2 regions of the Mesorhizobium sp. RSR380A genome follow, and region 1 is predicted to be linked to the other one. Evidence: predicted binding sites of a transcription regulator. Region 1 holds the regulator's gene; the other holds the start of a gene.

The links. Region 1 encodes PhoB, which activates phosphate uptake and scavenging genes when phosphate is short. Its sites were predicted from a motif close to TGTCATNNANCTGTCAT; they were not measured.
Region 2: the regulator PhoB is predicted to act here: its motif matches at 3,105-3,121, upstream of ACYG9Z_RS15310 (DUF1045 domain-containing protein).

The regions. Positions count from the first base shown of each region.
Region 1 is NZ_JBTTIB010000001.1:2,286,912-2,295,601, forward strand. Features, by position in the region: gene xylF (D-xylose ABC transporter substrate-binding protein) at 1-227, opposite strand, end outside; gene ACYG9Z_RS11030 (ROK family protein) at 493-1,728, shown strand; gene phoB (phosphate regulon transcriptional regulator PhoB) at 1,759-2,448, opposite strand; gene phoU (phosphate signaling complex protein PhoU) at 2,465-3,169, opposite strand; gene pstB (phosphate ABC transporter ATP-binding protein PstB) at 3,211-4,035, opposite strand; gene pstA (phosphate ABC transporter permease PstA) at 4,053-5,369, opposite strand; gene pstC (phosphate ABC transporter permease subunit PstC) at 5,366-6,826, opposite strand; gene ACYG9Z_RS11060 (substrate-binding domain-containing protein) at 6,923-7,951, opposite strand; gene ACYG9Z_RS11065 (PAS domain-containing hybrid sensor histidine kinase/response regulator) at 8,448-8,690, opposite strand, start outside.
Region 2 is NZ_JBTTIB010000001.1:3,134,285-3,142,974, reverse strand. Features, by position in the region: gene ACYG9Z_RS15325 (ABC transporter permease) at 1-538, shown strand, start outside; gene phnN (phosphonate metabolism protein/1,5-bisphosphokinase (PRPP-forming) PhnN) at 541-1,170, opposite strand; gene ACYG9Z_RS15315 (alpha-D-ribose 1-methylphosphonate 5-triphosphate diphosphatase) at 1,167-2,321, opposite strand; gene ACYG9Z_RS15310 (DUF1045 domain-containing protein) at 2,356-3,063, opposite strand; gene iolB (5-deoxy-glucuronate isomerase) at 3,218-4,030, opposite strand; gene ACYG9Z_RS15300 (hypothetical protein) at 4,210-4,458, opposite strand; gene iolE (myo-inosose-2 dehydratase) at 4,468-5,385, opposite strand; gene iolD (3D-(3,5/4)-trihydroxycyclohexane-1,2-dione acylhydrolase (decyclizing)) at 5,508-7,358, opposite strand; gene ACYG9Z_RS15285 (bifunctional 5-dehydro-2-deoxygluconokinase/5-dehydro-2-deoxyphosphogluconate aldolase) at 7,392-8,690, opposite strand, start outside.

The sequences.
Region 1 (8,690 bases):
TCGACGTCGGTCAGCTGCTTGCCGGGATTGGACTGCGCGTCGGCGGAAATGTACTTGTCGCCGGCAGCCTCGATCGCCGTTTTCATCGCCGCCTCGTCGGTCTTCCAGCGCTCTTCCTGGAAGTTCGACCACGACACGCCGATGACCTTGTCCTTCGCCTGCGCGACCGACACCAGCGCCAGCGACATGGCGACACCCGCCAGCATGGCGGCTGCAAATCTGTTCATCATAATCCTCCCTGCGCCGCGTGCGGCGCGACAAAACTGGCCCGAGGGCCGGCACACAGAGGCCCTATTTTTTCGAGCCTCGAAAAAATACTGGTTCAATGATAAGGCGCTGTCAACATCGATTCTGATGGATTCTGATGGCCTTGCCGAATTTTTTCGAGGTCCGCAATAAACAATGACAGGGCTGCCGGCGTCTGCCAATATTTGGCTGGTGCCGTCGAACGCCTTCACTATCATGAGGCGCGAGGAGGCCGGGAGGAAACAAATGTCGGTTGGAATCCGCCACGACGATCTGCGCCGTCGCAACCGTGCGATGGTGATTTCAGCCGTGCGCCGGGCCGGCCAGCCGTCGCGGACCGAGATTGCGGCGACCACCGGCCTCAGCCACTCGACCATATCGGCAATCTCGTCTGATCTGATTCAAGAAGGCATCCTGATTGAAGGCAAACCTGGCGAGACCGGCGCACTGAAACGCGGCCGGCCGCAGGTGGGCCTTGGTCTCAACCCGGAAGCGGCGGCGGTGATGACCGTCGTGCTGTCGCTCAATTTCCTGTCCGTCACCGTCATCGACTATGCCGGCCACGTCGTCGCCGAGGAACAGCGCCGGCTGGACACGCTGACCAAGCCGCGCGACGAACTGATCGGCGAATGCGTAGCAATCGTCCGGAGGCGTCTCGAGGACCCGGACCTGGACGTCCAGAGCATCGCCCGCATTGCCATGGGCATCCAGGGCATCACCGATTCGCAGGCGCGGGCCATGCTGTGGTCGCCAATCACGCCACTGACCGACATTGCCTTCGCCGACATGTTGGAAGTGGAATTCGGCATTCCTGCCACCATGGAGAACGACTGCAATATGATGGCGGTGGCGCTGCAATGGCGCCAGCCCGAGCGCTACCGCGACAATTTTATCGCCATCCTCTTATCGCACGGCATCGGCATGGGCCTGGTGCTGAAAGGCGAACTGTTCACCGGCACCCATTCCTCGGGCGGCGAGTTCGGCCACATGATCCACCGTCCGGGCGGCGCGCTCTGCCGCTGCGGGCGGCGCGGCTGCGTGGAAGCCTATGCCGGAAACTACGCCATCTGGCGCAGCGCCAAAATGATGGGCGAGGATGCCGAGCCGGTCGATATCGGCGACGCTGATATGCGCGCACTCGCCGCGCGCGCCCGCGAAACCGACGGCCCGGAGCGCGAAGCCTATCGCAAGGCCGGCGAGGCGCTCGGCTTCGGCCTCGGCAGCCTGTTTGCGCTGATCGATCCGGCACCCGTCGCCATGGTAGGCGTCAGCGCCGCCGCCTTCGACCTGATCGAGCCGGCATTGCGCGAGGCCATCGCCCAGACTGCCGGCGGCCAGCACTCGAAGTCGATCTCCTTCGACACCGAGCCCAACGAACTGCCGCTGATCCGCGAAGGCTGCGCCATGCGCGCGCTCGGCTTCGTCGATCAGGAGATTTTCGCGCCGGGCATTCAGGCCAAATCCGGCAAGCATGTCGCCTGAATGGCCGGCAACGGCGCGACGCGCAGCATCCTAGTCTTCCCTGATCGCGTAGCCGGCGCCGCGAATGGTACGGATGACATCCGGCATGCGGCCGTTGTTGACCGCTTTGCGTAATCGCCCGACATGGACGTCGACGGTTCGCTCGTCGATATAGATCGTCTCGCCCCAGACATTGTCGAGCAGTTGGCTGCGCGAGAACACGCGGCCGGGATGGCGCATCATGAATTCGAGCAGCCGGAACTCGGTCGGTCCGAGCCTGATCTCGCTCTTCTTGCGGTAGACCCGGTGCGATTCTCGATCGAGCACGATGTCGCCGACCTTGAGCACGCTCGACAGCACTTCCGGCTTGGCGCGGCGCAGCAGCGCTTTCACGCGCGCCATGAACTCCGGCGTCGAGAATGGCTTGACCAGATAGTCGTCGGCACCGGTGGACAGGCCGCGCACGCGGTCGCTTTCCTCACCGCGCGCGGTCAGCATGATGATCGGCAGCCGCTCGGTTTCGGGCCGCACTCTAAGCCGCCGGCAGAGCTCGATGCCGGAAACAGCCGGCACCATCCAGTCGAGCACCAGGAGATCGGGCACGTTTTCCTGCAGGCGGATCTCGGCCTCGTCGCCGCGTGTCACCACCTCGACCTGATAGCCTTCGGATTCGAGGTTGTAGCGGAGGAGCACGCCTAGTGGCTCCTCGTCCTCCACGACCATGATGCGTGGCGCGATCATAGGCAGTTCACCCTCATCAGGCCGGCGTGGCCATCGCCGTCTCGTCCTGCTTCGGACGATTGGCGGGCAATTGCTGGCCGGTCAGCACATAATACGCATTTTCGGCGATGTTGGTGACATGATCGCCGATGCGCTCAAGATTCTTGGCGCAGAACAAGAGATGCGTGCAGGCGGTGATGTTGCGAGGGTCTTCCATCATGTAGGTCAAGAGCTCACGAAACACGGACGTGTATTTGACGTCGATGCGCTCGTCGTCATTCCTGAGTTTTGCAAGCGCTGCCGCATCGGTGGCGGCATATTCCTCGACGACGCCTTGCACCTGGATCAGCACCAGTTGCGCCATGGCGTCGATGGAGTGCGAGAGGTCGCGCGGCGTGACGCTCAAGCCCACGGTGCCGACGCGTTTGGCGATGTTCTTGGCGAGGTCGCCGATGCGCTCGAGGTCGCCCGCCATGCGGATCGAGCCGACCACGGCGCGCAGATCGTTGGCCATCGGCTGGCGCTTGGCGATCAGCGTGATGGCGCGGTCGTCCAGTTCGCGCTGGCGCGCATCCATGATGGCGTCGTCGGAAACGACACGCTGTGCCAGCGCATTGTCCGAATTGAGCAGCGCCCTGGTCGAGCCGCTGACCATCGAGCCTGCCAGATCGCCCATGTCGCGGATCAGCTTGCTGATCTGCCCGAGCTCTTCATCGAAGGAGGCGACGGTATGTTCACCCATGATCTTGGTCCTCGTGCCTGAAAATTCACCCGCCGGACGGCTCAGCCGAAGCGGCCGGTAATGTAGTCCTGGGTGCGCTTGTCGTCGGGGTTGGTGAACATCTTGTCGGTGGCGCCCTCCTCGACGAGATAGCCGAGATGGAACATCGCCGTGCGCTGCGACACGCGCGCCGCCTGCTGCATCGAGTGGGTGACGATGACGATCGTGTAGTTCTGGCGCAGTTCGTCGATCAGCTCCTCGACACGGGCGGTGGCGATCGGATCGAGCGCCGAGCAGGGCTCGTCCATCAGGATCACCTCCGGCGACACGGCGATGGCGCGCGCGATGCACAGGCGCTGCTGCTGGCCGCCGGACAGGCCGGTGCCGGGCTCCTGCAGGCGGTCCTTGACCTCGTTCCAGATCGCCGCCTTCTTCAGGCTCTGCTCGACGATCTGGTCCATGTCGGACTTGCGCTTGGCCAGCCCATGGATGCGCGGGCCGTAGGCGACGTTCTCGTAGATCGACTTCGGGAACGGGTTGGGTTTCTGGAACACCATGCCGACGCGGGCGCGCAGTTCGACGACATCGATGTTCTTGTCGTAGATGTCGTCTTCATCGAGCGTGATCTTGCCGGTCACCCGCGCCAAATCGATGGTGTCGTTCATGCGGTTGAGGCAGCGCAGGAAGGTCGACTTGCCGCAGCCGGACGGGCCGATCAGCGCCGTCACCTGGTTCTGACGCACGTCGAGATTGACGTCGAACAACGCCTGCTTCTCGCCGTAGAAGACGCCGACCTTGTCGCCGCGCATCTTGATGACTTCGTTCGACTTGGCGTTCATTTTGTCGCCCACTGCATTCTCAAGGGACTGTTCGGTCATGATGTTCATACCAAATTGCCTTTTTTCTACCAGCGCCGCTCGAAGCGGCGCCGGAGCACGATCGCGGTGATGTTCATGGCCATGAGGAAGACGAGCAGGATGATGATGGCGCCGGACATGCGCTCGACAAAAGCGCGCTCAGCCTCGTTTGCCCACATATAGATCTGAACCGGCAGCGCGGTCGCCGGATCGAAAGGCGTCGTCGGATAATCGGCGACGAAAGCGACCATGCCGATCAAGAGCAGCGGTGCTGTCTCGCCGAGCGCACGCGCCAGGCCGATGATGGTGCCGGTAAGGATGCCTGGGGCGGCAAGCGGCAGGATGTGATGGAACACCATCTGCATCTTGGAGGCGCCGAGACCTAGGGCCGCCGAGCGGATCGACGGCGGCACCGCGGCGAGGGCGGCGCGCGTGGCGATGATTATGGTCGGCAATGTCATCAAGGTCAGCACCAGGCCGCCGACGAAGGAAGCCGAGCGCGGCATGCCGAGGAAGTTGATGAACACGGCAAGGCCAAGCAGACCGAAGACGATCGACGGCACCGCCGCGAGATTGTTGATGTTGACTTCGATCAGGTCCGTAAAGCGGTTCTTCTTGGCGAACTCCTCCAGATAGATGGAGGCGGCGACGCCGATCGGCAGCGCCAGCAACAGCACGATCACCATCATGTAGAACGAGCCGATGATCGCCACGCCCATGCCCGACGTTTCGGGCCGGCTGGAGGCGCCATAGGTGAACAGGCCGGTGTTGAAATGCTCGGCCATCACGCCGTCGGCTTTAAGCTTGTTCATCCAGTCGATCTGCTGGTTGGACACCTTGCGGCGCGCTTCATCGACGCCGAGGTCGATCTGGCCCTTGAAGGCCGAGTCGAGGTTCGCGGCAGCCAGGATGTCGACGTCACGCGTCCTGCCGATCACCGACGGATCGGCGGAGACGATGTCGCGCAGCTGGACGCGGGCGCCTTCCGACAGGAAGCCCTTGAGCTTCAGCATCATCGGCTTGTTGGCCGGATCGATGCCGAGCTTGGCCACCAGCGCGTTTTCGGCGAGCTTGGGATAGTTCGCCTTGATCAGCACGGTAGGGTCGGTCGCGCGCTTGCCGGAGGGATCGATCACCTTCTCGTCGAAGGTGACCGGCAGCGTCACCGTCGTCTGCCAGAAGGCGGTGTAGCCTTTCGAGACGATGGTGATCAGCATGATGGCCAGGAACGCCAGGCCCACCGAGATCGCAATCACGCCATAGATGCGGAACCGGCGTTCGGCGGCATAGCGCGCCTTCAGCCCGATGTCGCGGCGCGGTCGCGCGACGGCGCCCGCCATCGTGTCCAGGGGGATGTCGGTCATTCGTACTGCTCCCGGTACTTGCGCACGATGTAGAGGGCGACGATGTTCATCACCAGCGTCAGCGCGAACAGCGTCAGGCCGAGCGCGAAGGCGACCAGCGTCTGCGGCGAGTTGAACTCGAGGTCGCCGGTCAGCTGGTTGACGATCTTGACGGTGATGGTCGTCATCGCCTCGAACGGATTGGCCGTCAGATTGGCGGCGACGCCCGCCGCCAGCACGACGATCATCGTCTCGCCGATGGCGCGCGACGCCGTCAACAGGATGGCGCCGACGATGCCGGGCAGTGCCGCCGGCAGGATCACCCGCTTGATCGTCTCGGAGCGGGTGGCGCCGAGGCCGAGCGAGCCGTCACGCATTGCGCGCGGCACCGCGGTGATGATGTCGTCGGACAAAGAGGACACGACCGGGATCAGCATGACGCCCATCACCAGACCGGCGGTGAAGATGCTCTGGCCCTGGATGAAGGGCGAGCCGCCGGTGAGTGCCGCCGACAGGTCGCGCAAGAACGGTCCGAGCGTGACAACGGCGAAGATGCCGTAGACGATGGTCGGAATGCCGGCCAGCAGTTCCAACGCCGGCTTGACCACCGAGCGCACACCGCGCGAGGCATATTCGGACATGTAGACCGCCGACATCAGCCCGACCGGCACTGCGACCAGAAGCGCGACGGCGGCGATGTAGAGCGTGCCGGCGAGTAGCGGGATCAGGCCGAACTGACCCTGGCTGCCGCCGGAACCGGCGGCGGCGAAACGCGGATCCCACACCGTGCCGAAGAAGAAGCTCATCGGCGATACGCTCTCGAAGAAGGTGATCGTCTGGAACAGCATCGACAGCACGATGCCGACCGTGGTCAGGATGGCGATGGTCGAGGCCGCAAGCAGCCCCCACAGCATCAGCTTCTCGACATTGTTGCGCGCCCTGGCGCGCGGCGCGATCTGCCTCAGCGCATAGAAGGCGCCGGCGACCGACAGCGCGAAGGTCAGCACGGCGCCGAACAGGCCGAGCCGGTCCTGGACCTGGTTCGCCTCGACCGCGATCGGGATCATATAGTCCTGTGTGTCGCTGGCCAGTGCCACGCCCTTGGCGGCGAGCAGCGGCTGCAATTCGGCGAAAGTAGCGGGAAGTGCGGTATCGCCATCGAGCCGGCGCAGGCCCTTGGCCAGGCTCTTCACCAGGCTGGCGTCGAGCGCTTCGCTGGCCACCTTTGTGTCGGCGGTGCGCTCGGGCAAAGCGGCATGGATGTGCCGGTCGAGATAGAAGGGAGAGCCGATATCCCAGACGGCGAGCAGCAGGACGGCAGGCAGGACCGCGAGCAGAAAGGCCCACCAGCCATGATAATGCGCGCGCGAATGCGGCTTGACCTTGCCGGTATCCTGCGCCGCTGCGCGCTGGCGGCCGATCACAAAAGCGACCACGCCTATGGCGATGACTATGGCGAGTACGAGCAAGGACGACATCACCCACCCCAGGGAAAATTCAGATCGCCGCCACCGTTGCGGCAAGCGGCGAAATCAGGGCGCGGATTTGGTCCGCGCCCTGATCCGGTCGGTTGATTACATCGTCTTTCCGGCGGCGAAGGCGTCGCGCTGGCCCTGACGTTCGGCGTCGGGAGCGGAAACCAGGCCGTACTGGGCGAGCGGGCTTTCCGGGCCGATCATCTGGTCATCAAGGAAGAACTCGACATATTCCTTGAGGCCGGGAACGACGCCCAGATGCGCCTTCTTGACGTAGAAGAACAACGGCCGCGACACGGGGTACGTGCCATCGGCGATGGTCTGCGTCGAAGGCACGATGCCTTCCACGGTAGCGACCTTCAGCTTGTCGGCATTGTTCTCGTAGAAGGCGAGGCCGAACACGCCAACGCCGGTCTTGTTGGAGTCGATGCGGGCCAGCGTCTCGGTGTAGTCGCCATCGATGTCGACAGCCTTGCCGTCCTTGCGGATGGCGATGCAGGTCTTGCCGATTTCCTTGTCGTCGGCGATGCCGGCAGCCTTCAAAGCGGCCTTGTCGCAGCCGGCGTCGAGCAGCTTGGTCTCGAACACTTCACGGGTGCCGTGCTTCTCACCCGGGATATAGGCGGCGATATCCCAGTCGGGCAGCTTCGGATTGACCTGGTTCCACTTGGTGTTCGGGTTGTCGACCAGCTTGCCGTCGACCACCAGCTTGGCGGCGAGCGCCTTGTAGATGTCGGCGGGAACCAGCGCCCAGTCCGGACCCTTGATGTCGGTGGCAAAGACGATGCCGTCATAGCCGATGCGGACTTCCTGGACGTCCTTGACGCCGGCGTCGGCGCAGGACTTCAGCTCGTCCTTCTTGATCGGGCGCGAGGAGTTGGCGATATCGATCGTGTCTTCGCCGACGCCCTTGCAGAACTCCTTGATGCCGGCGCCGCTGCCGCCGGACTCGACCACCGGGGTCTTGAAGTTGGTGAAGGTTTCGCCGAACTGCTCGGCGACGATCTTGGCGTAAGGCAGCACGGTCGACGAACCGGCGACCTGGATCTGGTCACGCGCAGCGGCGACACCGGACGATGCGGCGAACGCTACCGCCACGGCCGATGCCGTAACGAGGAATTTCTTCATGTGGCCTGCTCCTGTTCGGAAGATGGTCTCTTGGCGCCCTCTTCAAACCGGCGCCCGCTGAGGCCAATAGCCTTCGATTATTACAGTCGCATGACAGTTTCGTGTCAGCCCGGTAACGTCGCACAGACGTCTTGTGGGCCGCACCCTTTAAGCCGGTTTGTGGGAATGGAAGTTGCCGCTGGAATCAGACGCTTGCGCAATTCGTGCTGGCATCAAGTCCCGGCACACCGCAGGCCGCGATGCCGAGAAAGAAAAACCGGACGGGAGCGCGTTGCCCGTGACCAGAGCGAATCTTGGCCGAGCCATCGCCAAAAACAGGTCCGTTGGGGTAGATTCGACGCTGTTTCTTGTCGGCGGTCGCTTGCTCCCGCCCGTAACTGAATGAGCGGTTTCGTTGCGACCATTGTCCTGACTGGGCGCCAGCTTTGATATGGTGCGATCGCACCATATCCTTGGCTGTTGCGGCGCGGCCGAATCCCGGCGGCGCCGCAGGTTGCTATCCAGCGTCTCGTTGGGCTTCGCCTGATATGCCGACCCAGCGCTCGACCTTTTCGAGCAGCGCCCTGGGGCTGATCGGCTTGGGCAGATAGTCGTCCATGCCGGCTTCCAGGCAGCGCTCACGGTCGCCCTTCAAGGCATGCGCGGTGACGCCGACGATCGGGATATGCATACCCGTATGTTCTTCCAGCCGGCGAATTGCGGCGGTGGCCTCGAGCCCGTTCATCTCCGGCATCGAGAC
Region 2 (8,690 bases), 850 kb from region 1:
CCTCACTGCGGGCCGCAGCTATGGCGTGCCCAACAGCTTCATCGCACTGATCGTCATTTCGATCGTCATGTGGGTGGTGCTGCACCGCTCGGTGTTCGGACGCTACCTCTATGCCATCGGCAAGAACGAAGAGGCGGCGAAATATTCAGGAATTCGCACCGGCCGTGTCGTCATGGCCGCCTATGTCATCTGCGGCGTGCTGACGGCGCTGTCGGCGATCTATTTCGCCATGTACACGCGCTCGATCTCGCCGGCCAGCCACGGCCAGTTCTACGAACTCTACGCCATTGCCGCCGCCGTTCTCGGCGGCTTCTCGCTGCGCGGCGGCGAAGGCTCGCTGGTCGGCGTCATCCTGGGCACCGTGCTGCTGCAGGAGTTGCAGAACCTGGTCAATCTGCTCGGCATCCCGTCCTCGCTCAACTTCGCGGTGATGGGCGGCGTGATCCTGATCGGCGTGCTGGTCGACCAGCAATGGGGCGTGTTCCGCGCAAGGCGGCTGATGCTCGATGCCAGCCGCAAGACTGTCGCGGCCGAGTAGCGCTACATCACGCCGGATATATCCGAGAAGGCCATCGCCTTGCGCAGCACCTCGGCGAAGCGTTCTCCGGCGGCTTCGCGCCGGCCGCCATTGTCGATCGAGGTGACGCCGGAGCCGGACAAAGCGATATTGGCGCTGCGGGCGAGCCGAGCCAGCACTTCGCCGCGCGATTCGCGGCCGCGCTGGGCGAGACGCACGGCGAGGATTTCCGGCGAGGCGGTGATCTCGACGACAGCCAGATTGGCATAGCGCTCCCGCAGCACCGGGATGACTGCGCGCGAGACATTGGCCACCGCGACATGGCCATTGGCGATGGACCAGTCGACATCGGCCGGAATGCCGTAGCGCAGGCCGTGCGCCTCCCAGGAAATGGCGAAAGCGCCGTCGGCCTGGGCCTCGGCAAAGGCCGCGTCAGCCAGCGTGTCGTGATCCTCGCTTGCCGCATCGCTCGGCCTGGTGATGACCCGGCGGACGAACTCCAGCCTCGTCTCGTCGGCAAACAAGGTGCGGGCATAGCCGATTACCGTGTCCTTGCCGGCGCCGCTCGGGCCGACGACGGCGACAAACACGCCGTTGCGGAGCGGAAAGGCCTCGCTGCTGAGTTCGCGCTCGATCGACGCCGAGACCATCAGGCGACCCGGCGCCCTTGGCGCCAGACAGTGCGCACGACCGGCACATGGTCGTCGACGCGCACACGCACCAGATCGGCGCGGCGGCCCTGTTCGATGACGCCGCGGTCGTTGAGGCCGATCGCCTCGGCCGGATTCTTCGACACCATCGCAACCGCCTGCGGCAGGGAAATGCCCTCGACGACGTCGCCGAGGAAGAAGGCCGACTGGATCAGGCTGAAGGGAATGTAGTCGGACGACAGTATGTCGAGCAGGCCGTCGCCGGCCAGCGTGCGGGCCGAGACATTGCCCGAATGCGAGGAGCCGCGCATGACGTTGGGCGCGCCCATCAGTACGCCGAGCCCGGCATCCTTCGAGGCCTTGGCGGCTTCCAGCGTGGTCGGGAATTCCGCGACGCGCACGCCCTGCTCGATCGCCTCGTTGACATGGCCTGATGTGGCGTCGTCATGGCTCGCCAGCACAATGCCCCGCTCGTTGCAGGCGGCTGATATCGCCACCCGGTTCGGTCCCGAATTCTTCGCCGATTCCGACATCCGCTTTTCGCAGAACAATTGGAAGTCGCGATCGGTCAATTTCAGCTTGCGCTGATAGTAATGGGCGTAGGTCTCGAGATTGACGAACTGACGCTGTCCCGGCGCATGGTCCATCAGCGAGGCCAGCTTGACCCGCTCGTCGCCATCGAAATTGGCGAAAGCCCGCAAGCAATCCGGCGCCGAGACCTCGCAGCGCAGGTGCAGGAAATGGTCGGCCCGCAACCGGTCTTTCGCGACGCTGTCCTCGATCGCGCCGGCGAGCTTGCGGATGTCGTCGGAGGTAATATCCGCGTCCTCGTCCATGCCGACACGCAAAGCGTCGAGCACGGTGGTGATGCCGGCGGTGGCCACCTGCGCGTCATGGGCAAGGACGGCGGCGATCGGGTTCCAGCGCACTTTCGGGCGCGGCGCATAGTGGCCTTCGAGATGGTCAGTGTGCAGCTCGACCAGGCCGGGAATGATGTAGTCGCCGCCCATGTCCTCGCCGCCCATGCTCCCGCCGGTGTGGCCGGTGCCGGCGTCGACGCCGGAGATAAAACCGTCGCGCAGCACGAGCGACCCTTCGACGATCTCGTCGGCAAGCACGATGCGGGCGTTGTGGAGAACAGTTTCGGCGGTCATTCAGGCAGTCCTTGCTTACTCGGACGAATTGCGGTCAGGCGGTTTTTCGGGCAGCGCGGCGGACGAGCGCATGATGCGAAAGCACCATGAACGGAGCGCCCGGTTCGGTTTCGACGAACAGCGTCAGCGCATCCACCAGCACCGGCTGCTGCAGCACATCGGCGAACAGGCTGTCAATTGCCGCGCGCAGACGTTGGCTTTCCTGCGGCCCGGCCCGGCCGGACAGTGTCATGTGGAAGCGAAAGGTCTCAAACACATAGGGATAGCCCCACTGGCAGAGATTGCGGAACTCGGCCGGCTTCAGCGAATCCGGGCTGCGCCGCTCGATCTCGGCCTCGGTGAGCGGCGCGCGAAAACGGTCGAAGCTAAGCACGACATCATCGGCGAAACGGTGGAGCGGCGGCAGCGGGCCTTCCGGCATCAAAGCGAAGAAACCATCGATCTGGCTGACGACCAGGCGCGGGATGGTGACCGTCGGCGTTGCTTCGGCAAAGGCGTCCAGCGCCGCGCGCAACGAGCTTTCGGTTTCGTTGGCGGCCAACCGGAAGGGCGCTTTCAGCGTCGCATGAAAACCGTAGCGCCGCGCCGATGCGGTGTGAAAGGCGACTTCGGCCGCCGACAGCTCGCCCACCGCCTCGACCGGCCTGGTGGCGGCGCCAAAGGGGTCGCGGCCCAGCCAGTTGGCGGCGATCCGCGCCAACGGCTCGTCCTGCCTTGGGGTGAAATAGATGGCGTAGCGCATCGAAAAAAATCCTCGTCAGCCCGCTGCCATAGGTGATTTCCATGACGGATTGACGAAGCTTATGCGGGTTTTCGAAGGCAAATCGACCCCATGGATCGTTAGCCGACGATTTTTTGCTGCTGGACCAACCGCTTCCGGCGCAAGCGAAGGCCGATCAGGCCTTCGTCAGCCACTCGTGCTCGGGCGCGTTGTGGAACTTCCACGTCCGCTTCGGCCCGGCCATGACGTTGAGGTAATAGAGGTCGTAGCCGTGACAGGCCGCGCACGGATGATAGCCCTTGGGCACCAGCACGACATCGCCGTCCTCGATCGCCATCGCCTCGTCCAGTTCGCGGGCGCCCGACTTGTCGGCGTCGGTGTAGACCCGCTGGAAGGCAAAGCCCTGCGGCGGGTTGAGGCGGTGGTAATAGGTTTCCTCAAGATAGGATTCGGCAGGCAGATTGTCCTGGTCGTGCTTGTGCGGCGGGTAGCTCGATGTGTGGCCGCCGGGCGTGATGACCTCGACCACCAGCAGCGAGTCGGCGGGCTTGCCCTCGGGCAATATGTTGGTGACGTAGCGCGTGTTGGTGCCTTTGCCCCGAGTCTCCTGGCCGAGGTCGTCGGGTGCGATGACGCGAACGGGCAAGCCGCCGCCCAGGCCCGGTGCCGAGCAGACCGCGAGTTCGAGATCGGTGTCGGCGGTGACCGACCAATCCGAACCCTCCGGGATATAGACCGACCACGGCTTGCCCTCGAAGGGCGACATGCGCTCGCCGAGCAGGCCGAGTTCCCGACCGCCGGCCTTTGCCGTGCCCTTGCCGGTGACGAACACCAGGCAGACTTCGCGATCCTGCGTCTTGCCGGATGCGGTCTCGCCCGGCTTCAGCCGGTGCAGGTCGAAGCCGACATAGGTCCATCCGGCGCTGTTGGGCGTGACATGCGCGACGCGGCCATGGCCCTTGTCGGCTTTGACGAGCAGTTTCGACATGTTTTGTCTCCTATCGCAAGTCTTCGAGGTCGGCCTCTCAACTTCGTCATCCTAGAGCGAAGCTCCGTCGCGAAGACCCTAGGATGACGAAGCGAGGGACGTTCCGGCCAATCACCGACGTAGGCGATACGCCAGGTGTCGAGTGTCCGACCCGCAAGCCCTTCCGAGCCACGGCCGCTTCATTCCTTCGGTTCGGCGCCCGCCTTCGCTTCGCCGGTCTTCGGTCGATCAGGCGCAGCCTTGCTCTCCTCCACCGGCTTGTAAAGATAGAAGAACTGCCACACCGCGTAGGCGGCAAAGCCGAGCGCAATGATGCCCCAGAATGGGGTGCCGGAGGCGAATTCTATTCCGGCCCAGATCACGCAGACGGCGACGACGGCAACGCGCCGCCACAGCGGCCGGAAGAACGGGTGCTCGTAATCCTTCATCGGACCGGCTTACGCATTGGGAAAGCCTTGCGTCTCGACCGTGTAGCCGGCCGCCGTCATCACCCGCATCAGCTCCTTGTAACCCACTTGGGCCATCTTCAGCGGCGGGTTCTTTTTCGGGTCCTGCTCGGCCTCGACGACGAACCAGCCTTCATAGCCATGGTCGGCGAAGCGCTGCACGATGGCGCCGAAATCGAGCGAACCGTCGCCAGGCACCGTGAAGGCACCGAGCGCCACGGCGTCGAGAAAGGACTGTTTCGTGCGGTCGAGCCCGTCGATCACGCCCTTGCGCACATCCTTCACATGGACATGGCTGATCCGCTTGTGGTGGTTGTCGATGGCGCGCAGCACGTCGCCGCCGGCAAAGGCGAGATGCCCTGCATCGAGCAGCAACGGAATGCCTTCGCCGGAATGGCGCATGAAGGCATCGAGCTCCGGCTCAGTCTCGACCACTGCCGCCATGTGATGGTGATAGGACAGCGGCATGCCTTGCTCGGCGCACCATTCGCCGAATTCGGTGAGGCGCCTGGCATAGGCCCTCATCTCGTCGTTCGACAATTTCGGCTTGGTGGCGAGAGGCCTGGAGCGATCGCCCTGGATCGAGCGGCCGACCTCGCCATAGACGATGCAAGGCGCATTCACCGCCTTGAACAGGTCGATCATCGGCTGGATGCGATCCTTGTTCTTGCCCATGTCCTCATCAACCAGGGTGCCGGAGAACCAGCCGCCGCACAGCGTCACGTCGGCCTGCTTCAGGATCGGCAGCATGATTTCGGGGTCGTTTGGAAAACGCCGGCCCATTTCCATGCCGGTGAAACCTGCCGAGCGCGACTGGCGCAGGCACTCTTCCAGCGAGACGTCGTCGCTGAGTTCGGCAAGATCGTCGTTCCACCACGCAATGGGGGACATGCCCAGTTTGGCTTTCAAGTTTTAGCTCCGGTTTCTTGTTCACCCTCCCCCTTGTGGGGAGGGTGGGGTGCGGCGCCAGACCCCCACCGGACCTTCGGTCCGACCTCCACAAGGGGAGGTAGGGGGCGGGTGCATGTACATCAATCGCCGATTGTCTGCATCTGCCGCTTTTCGTCATAGGCCTTGCGGGCTGCGTTGACCTGCGGCCGTGCGGAGACTTCCGGCACCGCGACATCCCACCAATGGCCGCCGGCATCGGTGGAAATCAGCGGGTCGGTGTCGATGACCAGCACGGTGGTGCGGTCGTTGGTTTTCGATTTTTGCAGCGCGGTCTCCAGGCCGGTGATCGACGGCACCTTCTCGGCAATAGCGCCCATGCTCGCCGCATGCGCGGCGAAGTCGATGTCGGGCAAGATCTCGTGGCGCGCGTCCTTCAGGAGGTTGTTGAAGTTAGCGCCGCCGGTGGCCATCTGCAGCCGGTTGATGCAGCCATAACCCCTGTTGTCGAGCACCACTATGGTCAGCTTCAGGCCGAGCATCACCGACGTGGCGATTTCGGAATTCATCATGAGGTATGAGCCGTCCCCGACCATGACGACGACCTCCTGGTCGGGCTTGGCCATCTTGGCGCCGAGCCCGCCGGCAATCTCGTAGCCCATGGTCGAGAAGCCATATTCGCCATGGTACGAGCCGGGCGCGCCTGCCTGCCAGAGCTTGTGCAACTCGCCCGGCAGGCCGCCCGACGCATTCAGCAGCGTTACGCCGGACCCGAGCGCGCGCTGCACGGCGCCGATCACCTGCGCGTCCGAAGGGAAGGCGGCGTTGGTCGACGCCGTCACCTTGGAGGCTTCGGCCTGCCAGGCCTTCTTGCCTTGGGTCGCATTGTCGGTCCATGTCGCCGGTGCTTTCCACTTCCCCAGCGCAGCACCGAGTTCGGCGAGCCCTTCGGCCGCATCGGCGACCAGCGGCAGCGCGCGGTGCTTGCCGGCGTCGAAAGGCTGCACGTTGAGCCCGATGATGGTCTTGCCGGAGTTCTTGAACAGCGCCCACGAGCCGGTGGTGAAATCCTGCAGGCGGGTGCCGATGGCGAGCACGACATCGGCTTCTTCCGCCAGCCGGTTGGCCGCGGACGTGCCGGTGACGCCGACCGCCGCCATGTTGAGCGGATGTGTGTCGGGCAGCGAGGATTTGCCGCCTTGCGTCTCGCAGACCGGAATGCCGGCGCTCTCGGCGAATTTCGCCAGTTCATCCGAAGCCTGCGAATACAGCACGCCGCCGCCGGCGATGATCAGCGGTTTTTTCGCACCCTTCAGCGCGGTGACCGCCGCCGCCAATTCATGCCGGTCCGGACGCGGACGGCGCTGGTGCCAGACGCGCTCGGCGAAAAAGCTCTCGGGATAGTCATAGGCCTCGGCCTGCACGTCCTGGCAGAGCGACAGCGTCACCGGGCCGCATTCCGCCGGATCGGTCAGCACCTGCATGGTCCGCGCCAATGCCGGGATGATCTGCTCGGGACGGGTGATGCGGTCGAAATAGCGCGACACCGGACGGAAGCAGTCATTGACCGTCGCGGTGCCGTCGGAAAAGTCCTCGGCCTGCTGCAGCACCGGGTCGGGAATGCGGTTGGCGAAGACATCGCCCGGCAAAAACAGGACGGGCAACCTGTTTACATGGGCGAGCGCCGCCGCCGTCACCATGTTGAGCGCACCGGGGCCGATCGAAGAGGTCGCGGCCATGAAGCGGCGGCGGAAATTGGCCTTGCCATAGGCGATCGCCGCATGCGCCATCGCCTGCTCATTGTGGGCGCGGAAGGTCGGCAATTCGTCGCGCAGCTGGTACAGCGCCTCGCCGATGCCGGCGACATTGCCGTGACCGAAGATCGCCCACACACCGCCGAAGATGGGCACTCGTCTGCCGTCGATCTCGGTCATCTGCTTGCTCAGAAAGCGGGTCAGCGCCTGCGCCATCGTCAGGCGGATTGTCTTGCTCATGGTGTTTTCCTCCGCAGTCCTCTTGCCGCGCCTTTATGCTGCTTTACGGCCACGCGCGGCAAGCCACGCTTCGGTCAACTGTTCGAAGCGCGCGGCCATGTCGGCGATAGCCTCGTCATCCGTCATCTTGCCCGCCAGCCATTGTTCGGCGGCGTGGACGAAGATGGTGCGGCCGACGGCAAAGCCCTTGACGATCGGTGCCTTGGCGGTGGCGGCAAAGGCCGCTTCCAGTTCGTCCTGCGGCGCTTCGAGACCCAGCAGCACGACGCCACGACACCAGGGATCGTGCTTCAGGATCACCGCTTCGATCTTGGCCCAGGCGCCGGCCGACGCCTGCGGTTCGAGCTTCCACCAGTCCGGCTTGATGCCAAGCGCATAGAGTTCTTCCAGGGCGCGCGGGATGGTCGTTTCGTCGAGCTTGCCGTGCTTGCCGGCGATGATCTCGACCAGAAGCTCCCGGCCGACCTTCCGCGCGGCTTCGAACAGCGAGCGCAGCTTCTGCTGCTGCTCATCCTTGAGCGCTGCCGGATCGTCGGGGTGATAGAAGCACAGGCATTTGATGCAGTGGTCGACCGGCCATTCCACCAGTTGCGAGCCGATGTCCTGCGAGAACTCGAAGCGCAGCGGCCGCGAGCCCGGCAGTTCGACGGGACGGCCGAGCCAGGCAAAGGGGTGGCGGGCGAATTCGAACATCGCTTCGCGGCCATGCTTCTCGTCGATCAGCATGCCATAGCCGTCGCGGCCGGCGGCGACTTTCGCCGCAGCCTTGACCGCCAGCACCTTGAAATCGCGGATGCGCGCCAGATCGGCGCCGGTCTTTGCCGCGACGTCCTCAAGCTGCACACGGTGGTCGCAGGCGAGCGCCATCATCGAGGGGATATCGCGGCGGCGGGTCGTCGCCCAATGGATGTGGTTGATCGCCTCGTCCTTGCGCAACGCTAAGTGCTTGCTGCCGTTCTTGAGGAAGAACTGCAATTCCTCGAAGGTCGGATATTCCGGCGCGCAGAGCAGCCGCGACACGGCGAAGGCGCCGCAGGCATTGGCCCAGGTCGCCGCCGTTGCCAGGTTTTCGCCACCGAGCCAGCCGCGCAGAAAACCGGACATGAAGGCATCACCCGCGCCGAGCACATTGTAGATCTCGATCGGAAAGCCCTTGCCGACGATACCGTCTTCCAGATCGTCGCTGACCGGCCCGTCATAGACGATGCAGCCCATGGCGCCGCGCTTCAGTACGATGGTTGCCTTGGACAGCGCGCGGATCGTCTTCAGCGCGCTCAGGCAATCGTCGGCGCCCGAGGCGATCATGATCTCTTCCTCGGTGCCGACGATGAG